DNA from 3 places in the Paenibacillus sp. LPE1-1-1.1 genome. Region 1 is predicted to be linked to each of the others. Evidence: riboswitches for the same ligand, from Rfam matches in the RefSeq annotation. Region 1 holds a riboswitch; each other region holds the start of a gene.
What was found. A riboswitch is a leader RNA that binds a small molecule or an ion and turns the genes downstream of it on or off. The one in region 1 is predicted to bind cobalamin.
Positions count from the first base shown of each region.

Region 2: another riboswitch for cobalamin. It lies ahead of MRBLPE1_RS22865 (DUF4430 domain-containing protein); the one in region 1 lies ahead of MRBLPE1_RS00605 (ABC transporter substrate-binding protein).
Region 3: another riboswitch for cobalamin. It lies ahead of MRBLPE1_RS05925 (DUF4430 domain-containing protein); the one in region 1 lies ahead of MRBLPE1_RS00605 (ABC transporter substrate-binding protein).

Region 1 covers NZ_JBEGHY010000001.1:109,914-119,891, forward strand. Annotated here, with positions in the region: gene cobS (adenosylcobinamide-GDP ribazoletransferase) at 1-93, opposite strand, end outside; gene cbiB (adenosylcobinamide-phosphate synthase CbiB) at 75-1,055, opposite strand; gene cobU (bifunctional adenosylcobinamide kinase/adenosylcobinamide-phosphate guanylyltransferase) at 1,052-1,642, opposite strand; gene cobT (nicotinate-nucleotide--dimethylbenzimidazole phosphoribosyltransferase) at 1,653-2,723, opposite strand; gene MRBLPE1_RS00595 (heme ABC transporter ATP-binding protein) at 2,751-3,536, opposite strand; gene MRBLPE1_RS00600 (FecCD family ABC transporter permease) at 3,533-4,534, opposite strand; gene MRBLPE1_RS00605 (ABC transporter substrate-binding protein) at 4,575-5,573, opposite strand; cobalamin riboswitch at 5,718-5,868, opposite strand; gene MRBLPE1_RS00610 (FixH family protein) at 6,067-6,510, shown strand; gene MRBLPE1_RS00615 (sulfite exporter TauE/SafE family protein) at 6,514-7,200, opposite strand; gene MRBLPE1_RS00620 (heavy metal translocating P-type ATPase) at 7,197-9,467, opposite strand; gene MRBLPE1_RS00625 (arginine--tRNA ligase) at 9,563-9,978, opposite strand, start outside.
Region 2 covers NZ_JBEGHY010000023.1:1,295,964-1,305,941, forward strand. Annotated here, with positions in the region: gene MRBLPE1_RS22845 (HNH endonuclease) at 1-121, opposite strand, end outside; gene MRBLPE1_RS22850 (ECF transporter S component) at 175-861, opposite strand; gene MRBLPE1_RS22855 (ABC transporter ATP-binding protein) at 849-2,498, opposite strand; gene MRBLPE1_RS22860 (energy-coupling factor transporter transmembrane component T) at 2,480-3,358, opposite strand; gene MRBLPE1_RS22865 (DUF4430 domain-containing protein) at 3,355-4,146, opposite strand; cobalamin riboswitch at 4,348-4,546, opposite strand; gene MRBLPE1_RS22870 (DHA2 family efflux MFS transporter permease subunit) at 4,645-6,096, opposite strand; gene MRBLPE1_RS22875 (TetR/AcrR family transcriptional regulator) at 6,152-6,736, opposite strand; gene MRBLPE1_RS22880 (FMN-dependent NADH-azoreductase) at 6,884-7,510, opposite strand; gene MRBLPE1_RS22885 (response regulator transcription factor) at 7,670-8,329, opposite strand; gene MRBLPE1_RS22890 (GAF domain-containing sensor histidine kinase) at 8,339-9,978, opposite strand, start outside.
Region 3 covers NZ_JBEGHY010000001.1:1,354,167-1,364,144, reverse strand. Annotated here, with positions in the region: gene MRBLPE1_RS05940 (spore germination protein) at 1-1,290, shown strand, start outside; gene MRBLPE1_RS05935 (GerAB/ArcD/ProY family transporter) at 1,283-2,362, shown strand; gene MRBLPE1_RS05930 (Ger(x)C family spore germination protein) at 2,349-3,407, shown strand; cobalamin riboswitch at 3,532-3,732, shown strand; gene MRBLPE1_RS05925 (DUF4430 domain-containing protein) at 3,880-6,987, shown strand; gene MRBLPE1_RS05920 (S-layer homology domain-containing protein) at 7,061-8,581, shown strand; gene MRBLPE1_RS05915 (right-handed parallel beta-helix repeat-containing protein) at 8,811-9,978, shown strand, end outside.

The sequences.
Region 1 (9,978 bases):
AAAAGGAACCGACACGGGAACCGGGAACCTCGTTAAAAACTGAAAAGCAGCGATGAGGGCTTGCGCCTGCAGCTTTAATTCACGATGAACCAACCTGCAATCACCCCCGCGAATAATATAAAGCTAACCCGGTACAACAATTGAACCGCAAGCACAATATCTCCTGCGGCTAGCTTGCGTTTCGGCCAACCCATTCGGGCCCGTTCGCTGGCAACGCCGAAATAGGTATTGCTGCCGCCCAGTTCTATGCCAATCGCACCCGCTACCGCGGATTCCGGAATCCCGCTGTTTGGACTTGGATGTAGGCGGGCAAAGGCGCGAATGGAACGCAGCGCATCCTTGGCGCTCATTCTCCGGTCGAACATTGCGGAAATCGTAAGCATTACGCCTGTAATCCGTGCCGGGATATAATTGAAAACATCATCCGTTCGTGCGGAGAACCAACCGAAATATTTATATTTCTCATTCCGGTAGCCAACCATGGAATCGAGCGTATTTACTGCGCGGTAAAGCATAGCGAGCGGAGCGCCACCGATTAATGCGAATAAAAAGGGGGACACGAGCGCGTCGACGGTATTCTCGGCAACCGTCTCGACCGCCGCACGCGAGGCCTCTCTTTCATCCAGCTTTGCGGTGTCCCGCCCAACGATGTAACCGACATATATTCTCGCTTCATCCAGCCGGCCTTCAATCAATGGTTGATATACTAACATAGCGGCTTCCTTGAGCCCCTTAACCGCTATCGTGGTTGAAATAAACCAGGCGCTTACCGCATAACCGAGCCATGGATGCACGGCATCCGCTGTCCAAACGAGCAGCCATATGAATCCAAAGCTGATCGCGAGCGTCATCATGGTTAACGCGATTCCTAATCCCCGCACTGCGGCAGGATGTTGCTTCCAGCGCTCCGGCTGGAGAAACCGTTCCGCGAAACGAATGAATCGCCCGATCCAAATGACCGGATGAGTCGGCCATTTGGGATCGCCCACCATCCAATCGATCGCGAGCGCGGCTCCTGTTAGAAGAAACAGCTCCTTGAAGGAATAAAATATCATAATTGCTCCCATCTAAAAGCATGAGATTTCAATTCAACGGGTATCCCTGCCGTCACAAGGAAAACGCGCTCGCAGACCGCGGCTGCCCTTTGATTCAGGCGCCCCGCCTCATCCCGGAACACGCGTCCAAGCGGATAAGCCGGAACGATTCCGTCTCCGACCTCGTTCGTGACGATAACCAAAGGATGAGGATAGCTTTGAATCCCTTCAAGCAGCTTTGAAATTTCCTGCTCCAGACGGGAATCCTCCAAAGCCTCCTGCTCGATGCGCAATAGCCAATTCGTCAGCCACAAGGTTAAACAATCAAGCAAAACGACTGGCGGCTTATTCCCCTTACCCGCATCCCGGGTGAATTCTTTCTCAAATCGGATAAGCTGCTCCGCTGCATCGAATGGATCCTCGAGCGTTTCCCAGCGAAAGCCCGAATCCTTGCGATCAGTCTGATGAACCGTGATCCGCTCTTGCATTTCATGATCATAGGGCTGGCAGGTTGCGATATAAATTCCGCGCCCCGCCACCCTCATCGCATATTGCTCCGCAAAGCTGCTTTTGCCGCTTCGCGCCCCGCCTGTTACCAATACTGCCAACTGACATCACCTAACCCTTGGATACGCCCGCGCTCTCGAAAGTTGCCATCTCCTGCATAAGAAGCAGCGCAGCGTCAATAAAATGAAAACCCAATACGGCGCCCGTACCTTCGCCAAGCCTCATCTCCAACTGCATCATCGGCAGTAAACCCATCGATTCCAGCAGCTTTAAATGACCTTGTTCATGGGAAAGATGCGAGGCCACCATATAAGGCATTGCTTGCTTTGCGATCCGTGACGCGACGAGCGCTGACGCCGAAGAAATGTAGCCGTCGATAACGACTAGGCAGCCATTCGCCGCCGCGCCGAGTATGACGCCGGCAAGTCCCGCGATCTCGGCGCCGCCAACCTTAGCCAGCACATCGATCGGATCTGCATCCGCAGAATCGAGCCCGTTAACAGCAATCGCCCGTTTCACGACCTCGACCTTGTTTAACCAGCTCGCGTCGTCAATTCCCGTCCCCCTGCCTACTGATTCTTCCGGCGATAACCCGGTTAATACCGTAGTCAGAGCCGCGCTCGCCGTCGTGTTGCCAATGCCCATTTCGCCCGTAGCAAAGAGTCGGATCCCTTGCGTCACCTGTTCATTAACAATATCAACGCCCACCATGATCGCTTGAAGGGCTTCTTCCCTTGTCATTGCCGCTTGCTTGGCCATATTGGCGGTGCCCCGCACAATCTTCCGGCTTAAAAGCCGATCATGCTCGAGATCGGCATTCACTCCGATGTCCACGCAAATGACCTCTGCTCCCGCCTGCTTAGCCAATACGTTGACAGCCGCACCTCCGTTCAAAAAGTTCAGCACCATTTGCGGAGTCACTGCCTGCGGGAACGCGCTTACCCCTTCCTCGCAGACGCCATGGTCGCCCGCCATAACAATTACCGCTTTACGCGATAAATCCGGCCAAAGCTGCCCTGAGACGCCTGCGATTTGTGACGCAATCGCTTCCAGTTTGCCCAGACTGCCAGGCGGCTTCGTTAAGGAGTCCGAGTGACGCGCAGCTTGAGCCGCAGCCTCTTCGTTGAAGGGTTTGATTCGCTTAATGGTTTCTAATAGCTGTATGTATAAATCGTTTGCCATGGCAATCGCTCCTACTCTCATATTTTACTATTCGGATCTATAATTCGGCTGCAGCATGATTTGAGGCGCTGAGGTCACGGGATGGGAGATAACGGTTGTCGTTGTCTCATATACCCGCTCAATGAGTGACGGAGTAAGCACCTGATGCGGCGTTCCAGCGGCGGCAACCTTTCCTTGATGAAGCACGGCCAGCTCGTCGCAATATAGCGCGGCTAGGTTTAAATCATGCAGGACAGCAATAACGGTTAGGTCCCGCTTCTGCTGCCATGCCCGCACCGTATCAAGAAGCTGCACCTGAAAGCCTATATCTAAGTAGGTTGTGGGCTCATCCAGCAAAATAATAGACGGCTCCTGCGCCATCACCTTAGCCAGAGCCACGCGCTGGCGTTCCCCGCCGCTCAGCTGATCCATTTTGCGATGCTCCAGCTCTTGCAGCCCCATTGCGGTAAGTGCCTCATTAACGATCGTTTCTGAATCTTTCTCGTCGCTGCCCAGCCAATTCTGAAACGGATACCTTCCCATGCTTACAACCTCGCGCACCGAGAATCCGACCGGAGGAAGACCGCTTTGCTGTAGAACAGCCATCTGCTTAGCCAATTCTTTGCGCGGATAGGAGGCTAAGGGGATTCCGGCAAGCCGTACGTCACCGCTTTTAGGACGTTCGACGCCCGACAGCACCTGCAGGAGCGTTGACTTGCCTACACCGTTCGGACCAATGATGCCGTACATCCGCCCTTTCTGAAACGTACAGGATAGTCCGTTCAGCACTACTCGTCCCTGAACGGTCTGAGTAATGTTATGTGCCTCTATCATATCGAGCCTCCTTGCTTCAGCTTCCGCCTATGCAGCAAAAAAGCAAAGAACGGCGCTCCGATCAGTGCGGTAACGACACCTAACGGAATTTCTTTTGGCGTTAATGCCATCCTTGCAAACGTATCAGCCCATAAGACAAACACTCCGCCTCCGATCGCTGACAATGGGGTAATGAATCGATAGTCCGGTCCCACCAATAAACGAATCAAATGCGGTACAACTAAACCGACGAAACCGATAACGCCGGACACAGAAACGGCCGCCGCCGTCAGCAGCGTGGAGCCGATTAAAACAACGAGCTTTGTCCGTTCTACGTTAACGCCTAGATGGGCCGCATGCCGTTCTCCCAAAACAAATAAGTTGAGCGATTGGCCATAGGCGATCAGCAGCGGCAATCCAAGCGCAAGAAACGGGATAAGCATATACACGTTATCCCAGCTTCTCATGGCAAGCGAGCCCATTAACCAAAACAAAATTTGATTGACGACTCCTTCAGACATCGAAACCATAAATGAAACAAAGGCGCCTAAAAAGGATTGAATAATGACCCCGGAGAGAATGAGCGTTTCAATATGCATAATCCCTTTATTGCGTGAAAGCCAAAAAACGCCAAGCAGCGTAACCGTTCCCGTTCCAAAGGCTACAAGCGGAATCGTCCACATCCCGAGCGCCGTTTGCAGCCCGAACAAGATGATAAATGCGGCGCCTACCGAGCTGCCCGAGGCTACGCCAAGCGTATAAGGATCGGCTAAAGGATTGCGAAGCACCCCTTGAAAGCCTGCTCCTGCAAGCGCAAGGCATGCGCCGACAAGAACCGCCAGCAGCACGCGGGACAGTCTGACCTGCGTGACAATCGCGATTTCTCCCGCCGTATAGGATGTGGGCTTATCCGAAAGCCAAGGCAGCTGATGCAGCATAATGCCCCACACATCCCGAACCGATATGCCGGATGAGCCAATGGTCAAACTAACAACGATAGAAACAGCAAGAAGGAGCATAGCTGCTCCTCCATACCAAACGAGTTTATAGGTCATTGGATTATTTTACGAGATCCGGGTGAATCACTTTAGCAAGCTCAAGCAAACCGTCCGCAAGCCGCGGGCCTACGCGAACGAGCGGGTTTTCGGTCACCGCGAACATTTGCTTGTTTTTCACCGCGTCGATGACATCCCAGCCTGGGCGGCTCTCGATGCCGGCAACGATCGGATTCGGGTCCTCCTTCAAATCAGGATAAATAATGAGCTCAGGGTTTTGGGTCACAACTTCTTCAGCGTTAACCTCGTACCAGCCTGGTGAGCCGGCAGAGATGTTGTTCCCGCCTGCCAAACCTAGCAGCTCATCAAGGAATGTGCCCGAGCCAACTGTCCAGCCTTGCGAAAATTCTAAAAATACCTTCTTTTTCTCTGCATCTTTTACGGCATCCGAAACCTGCTGCTTCACTTCACGCATATGGTCGGCTACGGCAGTTGCTTCGGACTGTTTATTCATAATATGACCTAAATTCTCGATTTTGGCAATAACGGCATCATAGGTCAGCGGATCTGTCGCATACACCGCAATATTCAGCTCGCGCAGCTTCGTAATCGCCTCCGTATTCAGCGACGAAGACGCAAGAACGAGATCGGGATTCAAAGCCACGACAGCTTCTATATTGGTCGTCATATCGCCGACCTTCGGCTTCGAGGCTGCCTCTTCCGGATAATCGCTCCATTGATCGACGCCCACCACTTGCTCTCCCGAACCAATGGCATAAATCGTTTCCGTTTCGCTCGGAACAAGCGTAACCACTTTGGCAGGCTGCTTTTCAAAAGTAATTTCCGTCCCGGTGTCATCCTTGATTGTCAATGGATATACCGTGGTTTGGGCTGACGCGTCCGGCGTCGGCTCAGCCGTTGCGGGTTGCTCCGCATTGCCTGCCTGATTGTTACTCAGATTGTCGGCATTCTTGTTTGCTCCGCACGCGCTCGTAACCACTAGCATCATGACAAGCAGCAAGCCTAGCAAAAACTTCATCGTATTGCGGTTCATTCGGTTCATCCTCTACTGCACCCCTATTATTTTATTACGTATAAATAAAAAAAAGCATCTCTGGCCAATGTGCCAGAAATGCTTTCATACGCTTTTACATAAACAGCTAAGCGGCAAGCTTCTCCAACACCGTACCTAAGTCCACGTAGGTTTGAGTGTATAACAAGACAGGCAGATTTTCTGACTCGGATAGCACAGTATGATTAAGATACTGCTGCGCGTCCTTACAGTGGCGGGTCCGTGCCGGATTTACACCGGGCTTCCCTATTAAGCCTCAAGGAGTACCGTAAGCTTTCGCTTCCTGGTCGGTTATGCTCCTATCCGCACCTGTCTATAAACTATGAAATGATCAGATGTTAATATACACCGTCTCTTGAAATTTGTCCAATGCCATTGATGCTTCCAACCATTTCTTAACACGTTCTGCACCACTCATTGCCTGCATAGGTAAATTAGATGAGCTGATTCCAAAACACCGGAACAAAGGAGATGATATGCTGTCATGCTGCCGAGTCGTAACGCCCGTTCGCCTTTGCTCAAGTTCGTTCTTGTTTTCATATTCACTGCGCTTCTGGCCGGCGGGGCATTGATTTGGCTGCACCCGAACGATGCCCCGCCTCCGCCCGTTACTGAGCATACATTCGAAAATGGCAATATCATTTGGACCATTGATGCCTATCCAGCCAAAGTGCTTCAACGCAACAGCTTTAAAATCGATGTGACCGATCGAAATGGCAGCCCCGTTAAGGACGCGTCCATTCATGTTAAGCTGGATATGCTCAATATGGTTTGCGGCGATTATCAATTCGAATTGGCAGAAGCTGCTCCAGGCAAATACGAAGGCGAAGGCATACCGTTAATGGCCGGCACTTGGAAGGCAACCTTAACGCTCGAAATGGATGACCATTCCTATACCGTCGTTAGGCTTCTGCGTGCAGTCCACTAGAGTCTACCACAGCCACGGATTAATCGACGGAATTACGCCATTAACGGCAAGCCCGCGCAAAATCGAAATGACGCCGACTGCTATTGCGGTCACTAGGCTTGCCTTGCGCATTAGCCTGCGCCATTTCTTATTAGCAAAAGCAGCGACTGACGCGGCAAGCGCTAATGCGGGGAAGGTCGATAAGCCGAACAATGCCATGACAGCTGCGCCTTCCAGGCCGGAGCCGGTCGAGGCGGCTGTCATCTGCATCGCATAAGTCAGTCCGCACGGGAGGAACCCGAACGCGATTCCCGTCGCAAGCAAATGCAAGGTTTCTTGCTGCTTGGAACGCCCAGCGCCACCAGCTAACCGTTTGTGAAGGAATGTCGATAACCGGTTCATCAGCGGCAGCTGAAATCTGCGCCACAGCCACAAAAGCAACATACAGCCTCCGATAATAGATGCTAAGCCTTGGACGCCGGCAAATTTGCCCGCCACATCAACAAAGGAGCCAACGGCGCCCATTACTGCGCCAAACAAGGTGTAGGAAACAATGCGTCCGGTATTATACAGCAGCATCGATTTTTTCACCGTCGCCGCGGAATTAAGAGACACGGCCGACACGATTCCCCCGCACATCCCAATACAGTGCGGAGCGCTGAACAATCCGGTCATGATGATAAAGCCCATTTGCTGCCACGTAAGCGTCATTGGATGGCCTCGGACTTTCTCTTAAGCTGGCCCGAAAGCCGCAGCGCGTTCCCGACAACGGACACCGAGCTTAGCGCCATCGCAGTGCCGGCCATCCATGGCTCCAGCAAGCCAAATGCCGCAAACGGGATGACGATTACATTGTATACAAAAGCAAATGATAAATTTTGCCTAACGTTGCGAATCGTCAGCCTGCTGATTCTAATCGCTTCAGGAATCGCCTGCAGCCTTGAAAATAACAAGGTCATATGGCCCGCGCTAAGCGCGGCGTCTGTCCCTTCTCCCATGGCAAGGCCGACATCTGCAGCAGCCAAGGCCGGTGCGTCATTCCAGCCGTCGCCTGCCATTGCCACGCGTTTCCCTTTTCTCTTTAGGCTCTCGACAAGCTCTAGCTTACTCTCGGGCAGCATGGAGGCATGCACCTGCGCGATGCCTGCCGCTTTAGCTGCAGCATGCGCCGGCGCCTCGTGATCTCCAGTTGCAAGAACAGCTGCAACACCCAGCTTCTTTAATTGTTTTACCGTTTCTTTGGCATTGGCTTTAACTCTGTCGTTGAATGCGACTGCGCCTGCGCAATGATCATCGATCGCCAGATAGAGGACCGTCTCCCCTAATTGTTCATGAAACTTTGCGAAGGCAATGACCTCGCTGCTTATCGGCCATTTTCGTTCGCCGGCAAATCCAGCGTTGCCAATCGCGAATTTCTGTTCATTGATTACGGCTTCTACACCGCCGCCAGGCGTAAATACGTGATTGCTGGAAGCCGGAATGACTAGTCCAAGCTTATTTGCTTCCTGCCGAATCGCAGCAGAGAGCGGATGCGCCGATTCCGCTTCAGCGGCAGCAGCCATCCGCAGCAGCGCTGCGCGGTTTCCTTTAACGGCCAAAAATGCGCTGACCTGAGGCTTGCCTTCGGTTAAAGTCCCCGTTTTATCGAAAATAATCGTTTGAATGCCCGCCAATCGTTCAAGCGCTCCCGCTTCCTTCGCGATTATTCCTTGCTTGGCCAGCCTTCCGGAAGCGATAACTAACGAGATAGGAGCAGCTAGGCCCAGCGCGCAAGGACAAGCAGCCAGCAGGACGGCTATTCCGCAAATGAACGCTTTGCTCCAGTCACCCGGATCGAGAAATAATCCCCACATCAAGACGGTTACAAGCGCAAAAACCAGCATAACCGGGACGAACCAGCCTGCTGCCGCATCGACATTGCGCTGGATCGCCGACTTCGAGCGCTGGGCCTGCCGGACCAGCTCCTGAATGCGGTTCAGCATCGTATCATGGCCGGCAGCCTGCGTCCGGATACGAAGCTGCGCCGTTTCATTTCGCGTTCCGGCCCATGCCTGATCCCCCTCGCGCTTGCTGACCGGCAAGCTCTCTCCGGTTAACAAAGACTCGTCGGCAGCAGAATGCCCGGAGGTAATCACACCGTCTACCGGTATGATTTCGCCTGCCGTTACGATGACGATGTCGCCGGCTCTGACGAATTCCGTCTGAATATGCACAATTTCGCCTGCCCTCTCAACGGCGGCCGTTTGACTTTGCAGCTTCCTATACCCATCAGATCCGCTCTGCGCTTTAAGTGAGGCCGAGGTTTCAATATATTTGCCGAGCAGCACGGCTGTCATAACGACCGCAGAGGTCTCAAAATACAATGGCGGCGCATGGGTGGCCGTCTCGGCAAGCGGGCGAAACAAGCCATTTTGAAACACCACGTAATGGCTGTACAAATAAGCTGCGGTCGTTCCGATAACGACAAGCACATCCATATTCGCGCTGCGCTCGCGCATCGCATGGTAAGCGCCAAAATAAAACGGCAAACCGATCACGAATTGAATGATCGTTGCAAGTGATAGCTGCAGCCAAGGCAGGCTCAGCCAGCCCGGCAAATATTGAAGCATGGGCTCAAGCAGCGGAATATGCTGCAGCATGCCGGTTAACAGCGGCAGCGTAAGAAGTGCGGATACGGCCAGCCTCAGCCTGAGAATCCCATGCTCCTTTCTCAAGCCTTTCTTTGCGGTTTCATTCAGCAAAGCCGAAAATCCCAATTGCTTTACCCTCTCGGCGATTTGATTCGCTTCCACTCGTTCAGGCTTAAACTGCACCCATGCGGTTCGCAGCGGAAAGCTGACGGCAGCCATTTGAACGCCTTCCATTTTGCTGACCGCCTTCTCTATCCTAGCCGCACAGGCAGAACAGCTCATGCCATGCACCGCAAAATCTATCGTTAGGTCTTTTTCCGACCCATTCTGATTGACTGCATGCTCCAATCTAAGCACCCGCCTTCCATTCATTGACCTTTATGCCTGTACCTCTGCGTTTAACTATATGACAGGCAATCGGTTTGCATGAATGGAACCTGCGGCTACATGCGGTTTGGCGTTGGAAGCCCTAATAAGTCAAGCGCGTCCTTCATCGTGTTCTTATAGCGCTCGGTGAGCCAAATGCGCAAGTTTTTGGTTTGGCCCTCCGCCTTCAGTACCGTGCATGCAGCATAAAAGTGGTTGAATATAGCTGACAGCTCATATACATACGTGCAAAGCTGGTTGGGAGAAAGCTCGATTACGGCCGACTGCAGCGTTTCGGGCCAATAGGCCAGCTGTCTTAGAAGCGATTGCTCCTGCGGGTGGAGCGCGCTTAGATCCTGCAAGCAATTACTATTAAATGAAAACTCGCCGGCATTCTTCAAAATTCGGCTCGAGCGCGCATAGGAATACATCAAATAAACACCCGTATTCCCGGATACCTCCATGGCTTGCTCCAAATCAAAGACGATCTCCG
Region 2 (9,978 bases), on a different contig from region 1:
AAAAATCGGAGAGCGGCTTCGTTTCCTTACAGCTTGCGCAAAGCTTAACAGCAAGAGGTTCTGTTTCATCCATCGGTTTTCCGGGCATACCCTTACCAAGCGCCCGATTGCTTCCCCTCATGTTTTTTCTACCATTGTAGCATTTATTACGGCCTGGCGGGAGCTTCCCCAAAGCTATGACTCGAGTAGGCCGTATTTTCTCTTAAACCGATGCAAAATCGCGATCCAACTGCTGCCAAACACCGCAAGGAAAAACACATTGGACAAGGCATGCGCCAGATCAAAATAAAAGCTTTGTATATAGGCGATAACAATCAGCTTCCAGCTTAAGGCGTCCGGCAAGCCGATGATAAACCAAACATTCATGATCCAGCCAAACAAAAATCCCCAGACGAACCCAAACACGAGCAAGCCTGTTTTTGTTTTTATAAGCCATGTGTGCCGCAGCCAGCCAGCCGTGGCCCCTATCATACCCCAGCAGAACATTTGCCATGGCGTCCAAGGACCCTGCCCAAGAAAAATATTCGATACGACAGCTGCTATCGCACCGATGATAAAGCCCGACTCCGCGCCGAAAACAATCGCCGCGATTATGATAACGAAGGATGTTGGCTGAACGCTCGGCAGCGGCGCGAAAGGTACTCGGCTGACGGCTGCAATAGCGGCCAGCACCGCAAGGATAACAATCTCGCGCGCTTCGATGTTCCTTCTCTCGAACCGCGAAAAAAAAGGAAGCATGGTTACGAAGAGAAGCACGATGCTCAGCATGAGGTAATGCTCATCCGTAACAGCGGAGGACAGCGCCATCGCCGCAACGAACAATGCGATGCTGGTTAAAAACCAGAGCTTTATTTTACCCATTGATCCATCACATCCCCGGTCGTCAGCGCATCGGGCAGCCACTCGCGCACCGTGCGGTTAATTGCTGTCGTATAAAAATAATTGCTTCCAAAAAACAGAGCCGGAGCCGCCTCGGCTGAAATCGCGCCGTCAAACACCATCGCGCAGCGCGATGCATGCTCCGCCGCAAATTCGATATCATGGGTAACCATAACAATCGTTTTGCCTGATCGGCATAATTGCTGCAGCAGCTCGGCTGCCCGCTGCTTGGCTATGGGATCCATTCCTTTTGTCGGTTCATCCAAGCATAGGACATCCGGCTCTCCCAGCAGAACCAGCGCAAGCGCCGCTCTCTGCTGCTCCCCCCCGCTCAGGTCATATGGATGCTTGGGCAAAATATCGGCAATTTGCAGGGCTGCCACTATGCCTGCAATTTTATGCTCCCGTTCGGCAAGCTTCACATAATCAGCCATCTTCTGAAGCTCCTCCTCGACTGTGTCATAGCTAAAATACAGCAAGGGATTTTGAGCTAAATAGCCGACCTTTATATCTTTTTCCTTCTTCATCCTGCCGCGCTGCGGCTTCAGCAAGCCAGCCATCATTTGCAGCATCGTCGTCTTTCCTGCGCCGTTACCGCCCATCACCGCCAAAAACTCATTCTTATATACGTGAAGCGACAGCTTCTTCAACACCTCTGGGCCGTCTTTCTCATATTTAAACGTCATTTCCTCACAGGCCAGCAGCCGCTCCTGCTTGTCGTTCCGCGTGTCTCTCAGTGCCTCCGCTTGCATGGGAGGATGCGTTTGGATTCCGCCTAACCCGGCAAGCCACTGCTTCCCCTCGCGTACGGTCAGCGGGATTTCTTTCGCATAGCCTGACGGGCGTACCGGCTCTGCTGACAAATAAAGTTTGGTCACGCTCGGCAGATACGAAAGATCCGTTGACGCTTCGGCGGAGCCGATCAATTGGCACAGTTCTCTGGGTGCAGCATCGAATTTGACCCTTCCGCCGTCAAGCATAACGATTCGGTCGGCAAGCGGAATCACGTCCTCGAGCCGATGCTCGCTAATAATGACTGTCATCGACATCTCTTGATTCAAGCGGTATATAAGCTGCAAAAAATCACGCGCAGCTACCGGATCCAGCTGTGAGGTAGGCTCATCCAGCAGCAGCAGCTTCGGCTGCAGCAGCAGTACGGAAGCCAGGTTAATCAGCTGCTTCTGACCGCCTGATATTTCATGCACGGACTTATGCAGCAGATCTTCCAGTCCAAAAAAATGGCTCATTTCAGCCAGCCGCTTGCGCATAACCGCTTGGCCATAACCGACATTTTCCATCGAAAAAGCCAGCTCATGCCATACCCGGTCCATAACGATTTGATTTTCCGGGTTTTGAAAAACCATACCGATCTGCTCTGCTGCGGTTACCGCAGGCAGCTCCGCAAGCGGCAGGCTTTCAAAGAACACGGTGCCCGAGCGCTTTCCCGTCGGTTGCGCCTCTTGTTTCATATGACGGAGCAAGGTTGTTTTTCCGCAGCCGGATGCTCCGCATAAGACGACAAACTCCCCTTGCTTCACCGATAGGGATACGTTATCGAGCGCAGCCGCTAACGTATCGGGATAATAAAACGATAGTTGATCTATTCGAATGACTTCCATGTCCTTCTCTCCATTCCTTCAAGAAGCGCTGGCGTTAATAAAAAAGCACAATAGCAAGCAAAGATGAAGCCTTCTCCCCGATGCAAATGCATCGATTCCAGACGGGGATAGATCGTTAGTACCCCATAACCCTGCATCCAGCCCCAAGCGCAGGCGGCCCCCGCCGCTATCAAAAATCCGAGCACATACCAGTCCCTGCGATCCATCCGATAGATTACGTAGGAGCTTCGTTTGGCAGAGCCGTACCCTCTCGCTTTCATGGAATCGGCTGTCTGAAGCGCTTCTTCCAAAGACCAGGTCAGCAGCACGCGAACGAGCAGCATGCCGTCCTTGCTGCGTTTTTTTAGGCTGCCCTCGTGAATGGTTACCCCCTTCATCCGCTGCACGGTCGTAATTTGCTCCAGCCTGCGCATAAACAGCGGCACGAAGCGAATCGACATCGAGGTTAGGAGCGACGTGCGCGGCGCGACCCTCGAGAACAGATACATCCATTTGTCTGTGGTTACGATTTGCTGAAAGGAAACAAACGCCAGCATCATGCATATTAACGAGAGCATCATCGTCACCCCGTACAAAATCGCTTCCAGCGTTATCGGCTGATCCATGAAATAAAAGAGAATATGCCTCCCCCGATGGGAGAACAACGGGTTAAGAACGGCAACCGATCCGCCCATAAGCGCATAATAAGGAAGCAGCTTAAGCAGCCGCTTCCCTTCGCCATGAATGACAATAATAGCCGTAAGCGCCGCAATCGACGTCACGAGGAAAACAGGATGAAATAACAGCATGCCAAAGGCAATGACACCCGCATAATAGCAGAAGCTGGTAATGGGATGAGCGGAGAAGAAGGCATTGTTCATTCCGCCTCGGCTCCCAGATCCTCGCCGAGATCGATGGTATACAGCCATTCAATGACATCGCCGTCCTTGAGCTTAAAGGCACCCGCGCTTTTATTTGGAAACTCGCCGTTCACCCGGTACATCCATCCACTCTTTGCGCCGAGATCAAATTCATACAAATTATCAATGCCTTCAATGTAAGCAGCAGCCTTTACGCCTCTGTATTCCATTTGGATTTTGTTTTTGCGGGTCGTTCTCTTCAGCACTTCAAGCACGGTATCGTCTTTCTGCAGTTCGACGGCGGTAGCCGCGAGCACGGTGCCCGTTTTCTCGTCCGCCACGATCGATATCGTAACCGAACTAATCGGCTGCTTCGTTTCGGCCGGTGAGGCAGACGGAGACTGGACGGGCTTTTCTGACGCATTCGGCTTTGGCGAAGGCGTCACCTGCTGATCGCCCTGCACTGGGGATAGCGTCGGCTTCGCCGGTTTCACGGACGCAGCGGGTTTCTCGCTTGCGGCATCCTTTACCGGATTTTCATCTTCGTCTTTGTCCGCGACCGCAGAGGGCGTTGCCTTTGGTTCCGCAGTCGGAGATGAATTAGCAGGTTGCGCGCTCTCGCTTCCGCCTTTAGGCTCTATGCTGCCTTTATCATCCGTTACAGCTGTCTCTTGCGGAGCTTGGCTTGCTGGCGTTTGCTCGCTTGCCGTATTTCCGTTCGTTTCCGGATTCGCGCAGCCGACGATTGCTCCAATTACCAGCAGGCCTATCAATAAGCTGAATAACCATCGCTTGCTGTTCTTTGCCATCAATTCTTTCCTACTTCCTTTTTTCAATTCTTTTTGACCGGACAAGCTTCTTCGTTATGCCGCTGGGGGCTGCAAAACAAAAAAAAGATCCCCTGTTCAGAGGGGATCTTTTATCGAATTAAAGATTTGCAACTGCAAATAAAATAAACATCATGCGCATTGCATAACGTTCCGATCTCCATTCTTACCCCCGAAGAATGAGAAACAAAATAAGAAAAGGCAGGTCTCCTGGCTCGTGCGTCAACACGTTTCTCTACCTTCCCATCCCTACGACAGACAGTGGCATTTTGAGAGAAACGCTCTTCACATACAGTGGCGGGACCGCGCCGGCATGATACCGGACTTCCCTATTAAGCAAACAAAAACCCGTTCTGCTTGCACCTTCTCTTAACAAATATTCGGTTATTTTATCAATCATATCGGGATTAAGGGGGTTTGTCTATAAGCGATCAGACATAGCCATCCTGTTCGGCTTTGAGGTCATCATGTTTCGTAACTTTATTTTTTATTATTTTGCTTTTCTACATGAACCCGTTTAATGAAGAACGCAACAACTAGGCCAATGACCGCAACGACCATCGCGAAAATAAACGCATCCTGTATGCCCGCCGTCATAGCGAGAGGCGCATTCGCCGGGTCAGCCGGATCAGCGGCATTCTTCATGAAACTGTTCATCCCAGCGGTCATAATGCTAACCGCAACCGCCGTGCCAATGGCACCCGCCACCTGCTGCAGCGTGTTCATAATCGCTGTGCCGTCCGGATACAGTTCGCGCGGAAGCTGGTTCAGACCATTGGTCTGCGACGGCATCCATACCATCGAAATTCCGATCATCAAGCAGGAATGAAGCACGATGACAAGCGCCAGCGTCGACGCCGTCGTAATGCCGGAGAAAAACCAAAGCACGGCTGCTAAGATAACAAGTCCGGGAATAACGAGCCATTTTGGACCGAATTTATCAAACAAGCTGCCCATAACCGGGGACAAAATACCATTAATCAGTCCCCCCGGCAATAGGACGAGACCTGCCGTAAGCGCGCTAAGACCCAGCCCGCTGATCAAATACATCGGTAAAACGAGCATGGAGGCTAATATAACCATCATACAAATAAACACCATCAGCGTTCCCACTATGAACATCGGATGCTTAAAGGCGCGCAGGTTCATCATCGGCTGCTTCATCGTCAACTGACGGATAGCAAAAACGATAAGCGCGGCTATGCCGATAATCATAAAGGTAATAACTTTTGCGCTGCCCCAACCGCCTTCGCCTTCACCTGCGCTGCTGAACGCAAACACGATGCCGCCGAAGCCAAGGGTCGAGAATACAAGCGAGAAAACATCGATTTTCGGTTTTGTAATCGTGGAGACATTTTGCATATAGAAAATTCCAAAAACAAGGGCTATAACCAAGAACGGAAGCGACAGCCAGAAAATCCAGTGCCAGCTCAAATTTTCGATGAGAAGTCCGGCTATGGTAGGTCCTACCGCGGGTGCAACCATAATGACGAGCCCGATTATGCCCATCGCCGCTCCCCGCTTCTCGGCAGGAAAAATAATGAGTATCGTATTAAACATCAGGGGCAGAAGAAGCGCCGTACCAATGGCTTGAATGACGCGTGCCGCCATGAGCACATCAAAGCTCGGAGCGAGCGCCGCCACAAGCGTGCCAAGCACGGAGAAGCTTACCGCTGCTATAAACAGCTGCCTCGTTGAAAACCATTGCAGCAATAAGCCCGATACCGGAACCAAGATGCCAAGCGTGAGCAAATAGCCCGTTGTCAGCCATTGTACCGTTGGCGCAGTGATATTAAAAACTTGAATTAGATCGCTAAGCGCTACATTTAAAGCCGTTTCACTGAACATGCCGACGAAGCCGGCCAAAAGCAAAGAAATCATAATAGGAAATACTTTGTAGGTCTGCTCCGTTCGTTGCTGCGATTTTGCCATTGTTGCTTGCAAAAATTCCACTCTCCCATATCTATCTATATTTATTGATGCCTTCTCAGAAAGAAGGACAATGGTTTACGACGTAGGGTATGCACTTTGCCGCGCTTAACAGCGGCTGCTTATCCCGATTCGTCAACGTCAGGATCAGCGCGCCCTCCAGCAGCGAAATGATGACGACGCCAATCTCTTTTGCTTTGGCCTCATCCATGCCATAACTAACAAGCCTTTCCGAGATGACGGCCTGCCAAGCGGCAAAAACATCCTGTCCGGCAGCTCTAAGCGTATCGCTGATCGACGAGGTCTCCACCGCCATCCAGAAACTAAAGGGCATATACCCTTGGAAATCGAACTTCTCGGCATCCTCCGCCATATCGTGAACGAAATCCTGTATGGCTTCCGCCGGCTCTTCAAAAGCGGAAAATTTTTGATTCCACTTCTCGATGACGAGATCACGGGTGCAGTTGATGCACTCCAGCGCCAGCTCCTCCTTGCCGTTCGGGAAATAATAATACAAAGAGCCTTTCGGACAGCTGCTCTCTTTAATAATTTGGCTCAAACCGGTAGCATGGTATCCCTGCGTAAAAAAAAGCCTTGCCGCCGTTTCAAGAATGGCGCATCTGGTATTTTGTTTTTCTGACATCCATTCACTCCTCGATTATAACGATCGGTCTATATAATATAAACATTGATCCGCTTAAAGAGTCAATCATTTTTTATTTACAGAACGCCCAATGCAAAAAAAAGACAACCAGACGAATGTCTGGCTGTCTTGGCTTTACCGCTGAAATTAGAAGCTTGCAGCTACTTTTTTTGCTTGTTCAAGGCCGGCAGCAACAATCGCTTCCGCTTGATCAGGCAATTGGTTGTGGCCTTCGATAATGACGCTCTCCAGGTTTTTTACGCCGAAGAAGCCCATTACGTTGCGAATGAAGTTGAACGACATTTCAGCGCCGGCTGCTGGACCCTCGGAATAGATGCCTCCGCGTGCGTTAAGCAGCGCTACTTTTTTGTCTGTAATCAAGCCGACTGGACCTTCAGCCGAATAACTGAATGTTTTGCCTGCTTGCGAAAGGTAGTCGATGTAAGTGTGCAATACAGCCGGAACCGTGAAGTTCCAAAGCGGGAATGCGAATACGACTTTATCCGCTGCAAGAAATTGATTGATATATTTATCGGAAACCGCTACTGCCGCTTGCTCTGCCGGTGTCAGGTCGTAGCCGCGGGCCGCTTTAAAGTTACCGTTGATCATATCCGCATTCAAGTACGGCAATTCTTCTTTAAACAAATCTAGCTCAATAACGACATCCTCAGGATGGCTGGCTTTGTAGCTATCTAGAAAAGCGTGGTATAGCTTAACGCTTGTTCCCATTTCGATTCCGCGATCGTTTGCTTTAACAAATAAAACTGTACTCATGATTTGTTTCCCTCCACAATATATAATTTACTTTTTGTAAGTACCTTTATTGTATATAGTTTTGAGGAGGGAAGCATCGGTAAATAGACCGAAAAAAAGACGATATTGAACCGCCTAGGGCGGAGATTCAGTCTTACGACTATAGTCTTACGACGTTTTTTATTCGAGTTCTTTCATTAAATGCACCGCGTATAAAGCCGCTTGCGTGCGATCCGTCATATTAAGTTTGCTCAAAATACTGCTCACATGCGTTTTTACTGTTTTCTCCGCCACGGTCAGGTTTCGCGCAATATCTTTGTTGCTCATTCCTTTGGTAAGCTCCTGCAGCACTTCCAGCTCCCGCGGAGTCAATAGTTCGATTAATGCCCGGCTCGGCAGCTCCTTCACCGCAGCATTTTCCGGTACCACCTCGGCAAGCAGCGCGCTTGCGATGTCCGGGTGAAGCTGGATGTTCCCCTTATAAGCGCTGCGAATGGCTTCTGCAAGCTGATCCGGCTCTACATCCTTCAGCATATACCCGATTGCTCCGGACTGGAGCGCGGGAACAATATGGCTGCGGTCCGAGAAACTCGTCAGAACGAGCACTTTGATCTCCGGATTTTGCTTGGCGATCCGCGTACTCGCTTCAATCCCGTCCATGATCGGCATGTTCAAATCCATCAGTATGATATCCGGATTTAATTCGGCTGCCTTCTCGACGGCTTCCAGTCCATTATGGGCTTCCCCGACCAATTCGAAATCGGGCTGCATCGTGAGAAAAAACGAAATGCCCTTTAGCACGATTTGATGATCGTCTACCAATAATATTTTGATCTTCACGGCTGTTCCTCATTCCTCATTCCACATTTCCATATCTGTCGCGACCGGGATCGTAGCTTTTACGACAGTGGGCCGCCCCTTCGCGCTTTTGATCGACAGCTCGCCGCCCAGCGTCTCCGCCCGCTCCCGCATCGTCAGCATCCCCATCGTCAGCTTGCCTTTGCGTTTCTCTGGTGAAAACCCAATGCCCTGGTCTTTGATTTCAATGCTGGCAGCCTGCTCTGTTTTAATTAACCGCACGTACACCACATTGGTTTCCGCATGCTTCTTTACATTGTTCATGGCTTCTTGCCCGATCCGCCAAAACGCCTCTTCAATTGCCCGGGGCAGCTCCCTTACGCCTTCAACCTGTTCAAATACCGTTAAGCCCATGTTCTTGCCGTATTGCTTTAAAGCAGTCAGCAGTCCATGCTCTAAGCCTGCCGGGCGAAGCTGCCAGATGAGCGTTCGCATTTCCTTCAGCGTTTCTTGGGAGAGCTGCCTTATTTCTTGCAGGGACCGCTCGACGATCGGCTCTTTGCCCGCAAGAACCGTTTCAGCCCCTTTGGCGAGAAAGGATAATGAAAATATTTTTTGAATAACCGAATCATGCAGGTCTCTTGCCATCCGGTTTCTCTCTTCCATTCGAGCCAGCTCTCGCCGCTGCTCATACACCCGCAAATTTTCCACGCTTAGCGTAAAATGATCCCCTAACGAATACAAAAAATCCTCGAGATAATCATCAAATTGTCTGCCCAGCTGGCTGCTGATAAACAATACGCCGATCGGCTTGCTTCGAATACGAAGGGGAATCGCCACGGCTGAGGAGAACGGCGGAATTCCGATGGACGTCAACGATGAGCTGGGTACCTGATGGCAATCCGACAAGGTAACGATCCGATTCTCACGGAAAGCGGTGCTTACCGTTCCTCCTTGGTCAATCTCCATTGAAAGCCACTCTTTCTTGACACACTTATCCGTATAATGCGCGCGCAGCGATAATTGCTCCTGCTCGTACATAAACAACGAAACATGCTGCCAGTTGAAGGTATCGCCAATATAGCGAACGGCCTGGAGCGGCAAATTGTTAATATCCTGTATGGCATTTATTTTTTGAATGACATCACCGAGCTTGGCATAATGAAGGGCATGCTTCTCCTGAACCTGGTAGAGCCGGATTCGTTTAATCGCCGTGCCGATTTGATAGGCTACCGCTTGCAGCAGCGCCAGCTCCTCCTCCGAGAATTTCACCTTCCCGGACTCCGCGACGTTCAACAGGCCGAATCGGTCCGAGCCGGCATGAAGCGGCACGGTTGCATGATGGGAAACACCCTCCGTATCGCCGAGCTCATTGTTAACCGCATATGTAATTCTGGAGCATTCGATAATATTCACCGCTTGCTCCAGCTTATTTTGCTTGAATCTCTCTACGCACCAGCATGCTGATCCGCACATCAGTGCTTGGTTATTTGCCCGAAGCCCCTCCGGTAAATGATGTGTAGTCACGCTTAAATCTTCGTTATGATGATCGATCATAAAGATCCAGCCGGTCGTAAAGCCTGTTACTTGGAGCAGCTTGGCAAGCACGTCTTTCAGCATTTCTTCCATGTCGTTGGTACTGTTCAGCGTCTCGGCGATTTCCTTCAACGCGACCAACTCATAAGCCCTTA
Region 3 (9,978 bases), 1.2 Mb from region 1:
GATGATTTCTTCATTCAGCCGGACAAAATTGGCGGGGCGAGCGTCGTATTGATGGGTTTCATCACGTTAATCGATTTAACGAGGACGAAAATTGCCATACATAAAAATTCCGAAAACGCCAGCCGGGAATCTGGATCTGTTGAATCCGTCATGGCTGCGATCGGCGAAATAAGGGAAATCGACCTAAATGAAGCGATCTCTTTATTTTTGGGAGGCAAATTAATCGTTTATTTTGAAAGCGCTGCAGGGTGCGTCATCGTTGATCCGTTCCCGATTGCCTTAAACAGAGCCGTTGAATCGCCTACGAACGAGAATGTGCTGCAAGGTCCGATGAGCTCATTTATCGAGGATATTGATACGAATATCGGAATCGTAAGAAAGCAAATCATCTCGCAGCATATCAAGGTTAAATCTTTCGTGGCAGGGATCGAGCAGCAGAAAAAGCTTTCTCTGATTTATGATGACAGCCATGCCGATCCCGGGTTAGTAAGCAAAATCATGGAGCAGCTCGAGCGCAGCAGCGACAAGGAAATCGATAACCTGCAAAATTTATCGAAATCGCTGGGCTTATCCTCTTGGTCGGCTGTGCCCAAATTCAATACGACGGAATTGCCGCAAGAGGTAGCGAGTGCATTGAAGAAGGGGAGAGTGGTGCTGTTCCTCGACCGCCTGCCGTTTGCGCTTGTGCTTCCTAACCTGATTTGGGACATGTTTTCGATCGAAAATGATCATAACTTTCCGCTCCCGTTAATGGTTATCATACGACTTCTGCGTGTAATCGGCTTGTTGATAACGCTGTTGGCACCCGGCTTATACGTTGCTCTGGTCGCCGTAAATCCGGAGGTTCTCCGAATCGAGCTTGCTTTAACGATTGCGCAAAGCCGTGAAGGCGTGCCTTATCCGGCAATCGTGGAAATCCTCTTGATGCTGGTCGTCTTGGAATTAATTATCGAAGCCAGCACCAGGCTGCCCAAAAGCATCGGTCCGACCATAACGATGGTAGGAGGCATAATATTAGGGCAGGCCGTCGTAGCAGCAAGATTGGTAAGCAATTTATTAATTATCGTGCTTGCGGCCACAACGATTTCGAATTCGACGATTGTCGGATTCCAAAATTCGCTTTCCATTCGGTTATTCAAATATTTAATCGTCATGATGTCCGCTATATTTGGAATTCTCGGACTGCTCGCAGGGTTGGTGTTACTCAGCGGTTACCTTGCAAGCATTAATACGTTCGGCATTTCCTATTTGAATTTCAGTATGAAAAAGGGTGAGACGGGAAATGGATAGAACTCTGCATGTCGTATTAATGTATAGCCTGACCAAACTGGGATTTGTGTTCTTCTTTTATTCGGGCGACATCATCTCAAGCACGACAGAGGGTCATTGGGTTGCGATTATATTGGGACTTGCGCTAAATATGCTAATGGTTTGGACATACATGAAAGGTCTCAGCTTTTTCCCTAAGCAGGATATTATAAGCATTTATCTGGGCATAGGAAAGTGGGCAGCCGGCTTTTTTCTGCTGCCCCTTGTATTTTATTTGCTTGTCGTCAATGTCATCACCATTCGAGCCTTTTCCGAAATCGTAACCCTTGTTTTCCTTGCCAATACACCGATCTGGGCGATCATGGGGCTCCTTGTTGTGATATCGGCTTATCTTGCGACGAATGGAGTCGATGCTATTTTCCGTACGGGCTTTCTGCTCGCTATTCTATTTCTTCCATTCATTTTTTTCGCGATTGTCACTTCCTTTCAAAATGTGGATTACCGCTACTTATTTCCGTTGATTGACCAGAAATTTTCATTTATAACGAAGCCATCCTATTTGCACAGCTTCTCTGCATTTGCCGTGAGCTTCCTGTTTCTAGGATTTGTTCAACCTTATTTCTCCTACAGCCGCAAAAAAGTGATGTTAGCCTTAGCGGCACTGGTTCCATTTTTCTTTATTTCTGTCTATATTCCGCTGCTTACTTTCGGGCAGGCTACCTCCTCAACCTTTAAATTTCCATTCATTATGCTGGTAAGCACGATCCATATTAATTGGTTGATGTTTGACCGGATTACGATGTTTTTGCTGCTGAGCCTCATCACCTTCACGATGCTGTTTATTTCGATCGTACTGTGGGAAATCAGCCGGATCCTGCATCGGAGCCTGCCAAAGGTGAAGCCCAACTATCTTATCATCATGACAGCAGCCCTTATCTATTCGGCTTGCTTGCTCATTAAGAATTGGGAGTCGATCGAGAAGTTAGCGATGTGGAATACGCTGCTGCGGTTTTTTGTTTTTTTAATCATTCCCTGCTCAATATGGTTTATTGGAGTTCGTTCCAGAAGGATGATCAAAGATGAAAGTGCTTAAGACATTTATTATCATAGGCATGGTCTTAACCCTTAGCGGCTGCTGGGATACTATTGATATCAATCACCGTGTATTGCCGGTTGTGATGGGCGTTTCCAAGCAGAACGGCGAATATTTGATCTATCTTCAAATTCCTGAGCCGGGTCAACATACGACGCAAATAAAAATCGTGACCGGAAGCGGGAACACGATCAATCATGCGGTCGATAAGATCAGTGCTAATTTGGAGAATCGCGTGGATTTACTACACGTGAAGGTTGTTTTGATGGACAAGAAATATGCGCAGGAGGGACTCGAAGATACCATTGCCGATTTTATGAGAGGCCGTGACGTGTCGCCTAAGACGCTGGTTACGATATGCGATGAAGATATGGATTATTTTTTTAAAACGGTAAAAAAAATGATGGAGCCCGAAGGCACGACGCTTTATGATTTTTTCGAGAAAAACGCTGGCTGGGATCCGCAAATTGCATTAACCCGGGTTTGGGAAGTATATCGCAGCATTCACTCTTATACGCGAGACGTAGCCATTCCGATCATTCGGTCGGGGAAAACGACCGCCGTTCAGCATATTGGCTCGGCCGTCATAAAAAACGGAAAAATGGTGGGGCAGATCAATTCGGATGAAACGCTGCTCTTCAATGCTTTTAAAGGCGAGAGCACGCAAGGGAAGATTGAGGTGCTGGATCATGCGAGCGTGCTTATCATAAGCAACTCTATGGATACAAAAAGCGTGATGAGCGGCGGTAAGCCTATTTTAAAAAGTGAATTAAAATTGAAGGTCGTTATCTTGGAAACAAAGGGGAACCCGACAAGTGAATTGATCAAGCAGGAGCTTGACGCTATGCTTACGGAGAAGTTCAATCAAATGTTCGCCAAGCTCCAAGCGGGCGGCGCGGATATTTTGGGTACAGGGCAATATTTCCGGCATAAAATTCCGCGGGTGCAGTTGAAAAGTTGGCGTACGGAGTATTACCCAAAGCTAAAGCTGGATCTTCAAGTAAATGCGATTATCGAAAATACGGGATTTCTCAATATGCGTTAGCGCTTCTAGGGGCCCTTCATCCATGGGATTGAGGGCTGCAGCGGCGCGCTTGGAAAAAAACAAACGGAACCTTTGTCTAATCGGTTTTTTTTTGATACAATTCACAAGTCTAGTACTTACAATTTCATAGAATAGCTAATATGGTGCTGCCGTGAAGCAAATCTTCGCAAGCAGCTTAATAGGGAAGTTCGGTCAAAGTCCGACGCGGTCCCGCCACTGTATCGCAGAGCTGACAATCATTTTATCCACTGTCCGGTTAGGACGGGAAGGAGATCGTCGAGCGATGAAGCGAAGCCAGGAGACCTGCCATAAAAGTGCTCTAAAATTCTCACGAGGATGGGAGGGAGATGTTTATTCGTGCTTCAGCGATAGGTAATTTCCTATGCTTTCTTACGCACGTAACAGCCCCAACATCTTTCCATGCGGAAGATGTTTTTTTGTTGCCAAAAAAGAACCAAAAGGAGAGAAAACATTGCTTGCCTTGAAAACATTCCTAAGAAAAAGCTTGCCTGCCATTTTAAGTTTTGTTTTAATCTTTAGTTTATTTGCGCCTCAAGTCAGTAAAGCCGCAGACCATACCGGAAACGCTGCTTTAAATGAAATGATTGGGAAAACGGTCAATTATTATAAAAATAAAAATGAAACCTTGGAATCCTGGTGGGCGATTGTCGCGCTGTGGGGAGCCGGAGAAAATCTGCAGGACGGCACTTGGAAGCTGCCTAGCTGGAAGACGATAGATCCGAAATCTACGGTTTCCGGAACCGAGTATATCCGGTATATTTTTGCATTGCTCGCCATGGGCGAGGATCCGGCTCATGCTTGGGAGACCAACCGTAACCTATACGCGGAGCTTGCCGCGCAGCAAAATCCTGCAACGGGTGCATTTGGTTCAACCAATAAACATATGTGGGCGATGCTTGCGCTCGATACGGGCGCAAAGCTGGGCAGCGATGTAGGCGGGTGGAACGCAGCCGCTAAACAAAAAGCATTAGATTATCTGCTAGGCAAGCAGCTTAGCGACGGCGGTTTCGCATTTTTTGGGAGCACTTCGGAGTCTGACATGACGGGAATGGGTCTGCTGGCGCTTGGAAACTATCAGAATGACAGCGCCGCGCAGCAGTCGATTGAGAGAATAAAAGCATTTTTGAAAACAAAGCAGTTAAACAACGAGCAAGTCATGTACGGGGAAAATTCAAACAGCATGTCCGCCGTTGTCTCGGGTTTGGCTGCCATAAACGAGGATGTATTGTCTGATCCTTGGACGGCCAATGGCAAAAGCGTTCTCGATTCTTTTGCGCTGTACCAGCTGCAGGACGGCACTTTCAAATGGAATGAAAGCGACACCGCAGGCAATGGCATGGCTACCGAACAAGCGCTGATTGCGCTCACCGATATCCAATCGCTGCAAAGCGTATGGTATCGTTTTGCTGAAGCCAAACCGCCGGTTCCGGTAGCAGCAGAACTGCAAGTAGACGGAATTTCCGGACCGATTTACGCCAAACAACAGGTAACGATTAAAAATACGGAAAAACCGGCAACGGCATTGGATTTGCTGAAGCAAGCCCTTGATCTAGCGAATCCGAAAATCAGCTACAAAGTCGTAGACAGCAGCTTCGGATCCTATGTCTCTTCTATTCATGGCCAAGCGGCGGGCAGCCTTGGCGGCTGGGACGGCTGGATGTATGAAGTAAACGGCATCGCGCCAAGCGTAGGAGCAGACGCCTACGAACTGAAATCAGCCGATGTTGTACGCTTCTACTACAGCAGATGGCCGTTGATTTCAACGGCAGCGCAAATCGCAAACGGAGCTGAAAACCCGTCAGTCGAGGTCGCGCTGATTGGAGATGAGTTTACGGAAGATGCGGTGAGCAGTAACAATTGGTCCATTCAAACAGGTAACACGGAGCTTCAGGTAAACGCGATCAGCCTAGATGGAAATAAAGCAACGGTTTCATTTACAGGAACAGCTAAAGGCGGAACGATTACCTTAAAAGCATTGGGCGCTGCGCTTGTCGGCAATACAGACAGCGATGCAATAGCTGTCGTAGTCCCTCGCGTACTAAGCGGTTCAACGGATCAAACGATTGCGATTAACGGGAATGAAAAATCCGTTCTAATCACAGAAGCAGGCGCGGCTCCGCTAACGAATAACGTCAGCCTTACCTTCGCGACGGCTGCTTTGCCTAAGGTAACAGCAGAACGAGGTAACGCATGGCTGGAGATTCCGGTCAATACGGTCGTCACATCGGCATGGAACAAAGTGCTTCAGCTGCCGCAAAATCTTAGCACGACGGAAAGCGGATTGGACGCCAAGTTGAACACCGCGCTATCTTCCGGCAGCAAGAAGGTGGATACCATTGCCGTTCGCATACAAGCAGGCGGTCCGGATAAAATCGAGTTCAACCAGCATGTCACCCTGACCATAAAAGGCCAAGGCGACAAGGAAGCAGGATTCATTGATCAATCGGGTGTATTTACGCCAATAAAAAAATATTCCGATTCGTCAGTGCGGGCAGACGAGGTTTACGCATACAGCCTAAACGGCGATTTGATTATTAAAACGAAACATTTCACCGAGTTTCTTGCTTATACCGCATCGGCATTAACGATTGGCGGAGGCGGCGGCGGTCTTCCGGCAGTTCAAACGATCACGCTTTCCGTTGAAAAACGTTCATTAAACGAGGGGGATGCCGTTGCTCCTTATGCCGTAACATTGTCCGAAGGGGATACGGCGTTCACGGCTCTCAAACGCGCACTGGAACAAAAGGGCGTGTCGCTGAATTATACGGGTACAGGCTCGAGCGTTTATGTCCAGGCGATTGGCGGTCTTGCCGAATTCGACCATGGAACGGAAAGCGGCTGGATGTATTCCGTAAACGGCGTTTTCCCAAAATCAAGCGCGGGAGCGTACACGCTGAAAAACGGCGATGTATTACGCTGGCAGTATACGAAAGATCTAGGTAAGGATCTTGGCGTACCGCTTGAGCCGGGCGAGCCGGGCGAACAGCTGCCTGGTGAGAATCCAGATCCGGCTGTTACCCCGAAATATACCGATGAAGCTGCGATTGCAAGCTGGGCACTGGCTGCCGTAACGAAAGCGACGGAGCTTGGCTTTATGCACGGCACGGGCGCAGAGCATCCGAAATTTGAGCCAAAGCGTCAGCTGACTCGCGCCGAGTTTGCTGCATTAGTCGTTAAATATGCAGGAGAAGAACCGCTGCAGGCTGATTCAGGCTTTAAGGATGTAAATAAACAGGCATGGTATTACGGTTATGTAGCGGCTGCAAAAGAAAAAGGCTTGATGTCTGGCATTTCGGGCACTTCCTTTGCTCCAAGCGAGTCCATTACTAGACAAGAAATGGCTGCAGTCCTCGTTAGGCTTAAGGGCTTGGCCGACGCGAATGCGCCTCAAGCTGCGATTAAGGACCGCGATGCCGTATCGGCATGGGCTGTTCCTTTTGTCAACGTGGCTTACCAAAAAGGCTTGATGACCGGTGATAACGGATTATTCAACCCGCAAGCTCTTGTAACGAGAGAGATGGCGGCGGTAACCATTATCAGGTTGCATGAATTGAAATAATCACCAAGCTGCCTCATGGCTAAGCGTTAGCCGTGGGGCAGCTATTTTCATAAAAGGAGCGTGTTTCTAACAAATGCTGTCTAGAAGCTTGTCGTATCGATGCTTGCTGCTCTTCATGGGCGGTATCGTATTTCTATCCTATATCGGTTCAGCCTTACTGCTGCCGGAGCAAGCGAAGGCAGCTGATCATTACAATGTAAGCACGGAAATCGAACAAGCAGCAGAGCAGATTTTAAACAGCGGCGTGATCAGCGATTGGGAGGCAGTAGGCTTGGCACGTTCGGGAAAGCCGCTGCCCGCAAGCTATTTGAAGCTGCTGACAGATGAATTGAAGGAGAGCGAAGGAGAATTCCGCAAAGTAACCGATGCGGAGCGCATTGCGATTGCTGTCCGGGCTGCCGGAGAGGATGCCGCTTCGTTTGCAGGCTATAATCTTATTGAGAGCATTTATAATCATGCAAAGATGACGAATCAAGGCACCAATGGCCCGATTTTTGCTTTGATTGCTCTGGACTGCGGGAGCTATGACGTGCCTGTGAATGCATTATGGACGCGCGCGAAGCTGGTGGATTGGCTGCTTAACCAGCAAAACGCCGGCGGAGCGTTCCCGCTATCGGAGCAAGGCGAGGATAATTTGGATATTACGGCGATGGCCATAAGCGCGCTCGCTCCATACCAAGAGCAAGCAAACGTAAAGAGCGCGGTCGCCAAAGCCGTATCATGGCTGTCTTCCCAGCAGCAGGTTGACGGAGGGTTTCAAGCCTTCGGCGAAGAGAACAGCGAGAGCGTCGCGCAGGTCATTATCGCTTTGTCGGCCGCGGGCATCAACCCGCTCGAGTCCAGCTTTTTGAAAAAGAACGGGAGTCTCCTGACCAGCCTGCTGCGCTTTCGTCAGGCAGATGGAGGCTTTTCCCATGCCGTAGGTCAGCCTTCAAACGAAATGGCGACGGAGCAGGCATTGTTGGCTTTAGTCGCTTATAACCGGTTTGCGGGACTGGAGCCGGCTTTATTCGACATTTCGGCGGATACGGATTTAACCGGCTTGAAGGAGCAGTTCGTGGATAACGGGCTAATCTCGCCATGGGCCTATGATGCGGTATACCGTGTATTCGAGGCCAAAATCATGGTAGGGGTAAGCGGCACGGAGCTTCGCTTCGATCCGAAGAAGCCGATGACGAGAGCCGGGTTTGCAACCCTGCTCATCAACCTGCTGGAGGAGGCTCCTATGAAGGATGCCGCCGAGTCGTTCAAGGATGTCCGTTCCGGCGCATGGTATTACGGCTCGATTATGCGCGCGAAGGAGCTTGGCATCATTCAAGGCATCACGGCAGATACGTTTAAACCGAATCAGGCGGTCTCGAGGCAGGAGACGGCGATTATGATTGCCAAAGCGTTTGAGCTGAAAGGAAATTCAGACCCGCTGCCTTTCCGCGATGCGAATAGCATCCAAGTCAGCGCCACAGCATACGTCAGCGCGGTATATGCAAACGGTTTGATGCAGGGCTCTAACGGAAGCTTCAATCCAAAGGCGGCCGTCACGAGGGAGATGGCGGCTGTCGTGGCGGATAAGCTGCTGCGGCTGCCTGCAGCGTAATCGAAAGAAACGGGAACGAAAGAGCGATGGTCTCTTTCGTTCTTTTTTATTGCGTTTAGCATCTATAACTATGTGCTTAGGAAATTCGAACCATTTTTGCCTAAATAAACATTTTTACCGTTAGTGTTCTTTATTAAGAATCGGGAGAGTGGTATATTTAATAGGCGGGAAGGTGGTCTGTCCATCCAAAATGATCTGATGTGTTTCGACAAAATCGAGGAGGCTTACATTGAATATATTAAAGTTAATTATAACCCTGCTGCTCGGTATGCAGCTGACGCTGCAGCCAGGCCAGTCTGCGTCCGCAAGCGAGGGAAACGCAAACGGTAATGCGCAAAATTATTACTTGATAGAGCTTTCGCGCTTTGGTATCCATAATGACGGCACGCATCCCGCGGAAACGACGAAAGGGATTAACGAAGCGCTGCGATGGGCGGCCAAGAACGGGAAAACAACGACGTCGCTGCCGTCCGGCACCTATTTGATCGATAAAGCCAGCCGCATTAATATGGTCAGCAGCATGGTCTTTGACCTGCCGATGGATGCCGTGCTGCAGAAGGAAACAAACGATAAAGAAAGCTACCATCTCATGTATTTAGGTTATGGCATTCATGATGTTACGCTCAAGGGCGGCACCTACATGGGGGATAAGGAAACACATAACTATTCTAAAAAAGACCACAAGTACAGCGCAGGAACACATGAAGGCGGATACGGAATCATCTCGCAGGGCGCAAAGAATGTAACGATTGACGGCATCAAAGCGGTTAATTTCACGGGTGACGGTCTCTTGCTTGGCGCGCACGGTACGATGGCCATGGACTTGTATGAGAATCATTTTATTTCGGGTGCGATTGACGATAAGGGGAAGAATGTTTCGAATGCGAAGAAGATCCGTACGAAGCTGCCGCTTACTTTCACCAACGCCATCTTTAAGACAGAGAAAATATTCGAACTAACCAATGCCATTAAGCTGCCCAAAGCTTTCGATATTTTTTTCTATAAAGCGAACGGCGCGTTTATAAAAAAACTTGCGAATGTTAAGGTTAGGGATCTCATTCAAATCCCGGAAGGCGCGACACAGTTTCATCTTGTATTCGACCAAGCGGCTAAGAAAGGCGCTTATGTGGAGTTTTGGAACCGGGCGGTAACCACCAATGCCGTTGTCAAAAATTCCGAATTTGCCTATAACCGAAGACAGGGAATTACTGTCGGGGGAGCAGATAAGGTGCTCATCGAGAATAACACCCTTCACCATATGAAAGGAACGATGCCTCAAGCAGGCATTGATCTGGAGGGCGGATTTGGCGAAAATGGGGACCGCAACAGCAACGTCACCATTAGGAATAACAAGTTTTATAACAACGCCTCCTATGATGTCATTCTTTATGACGGAC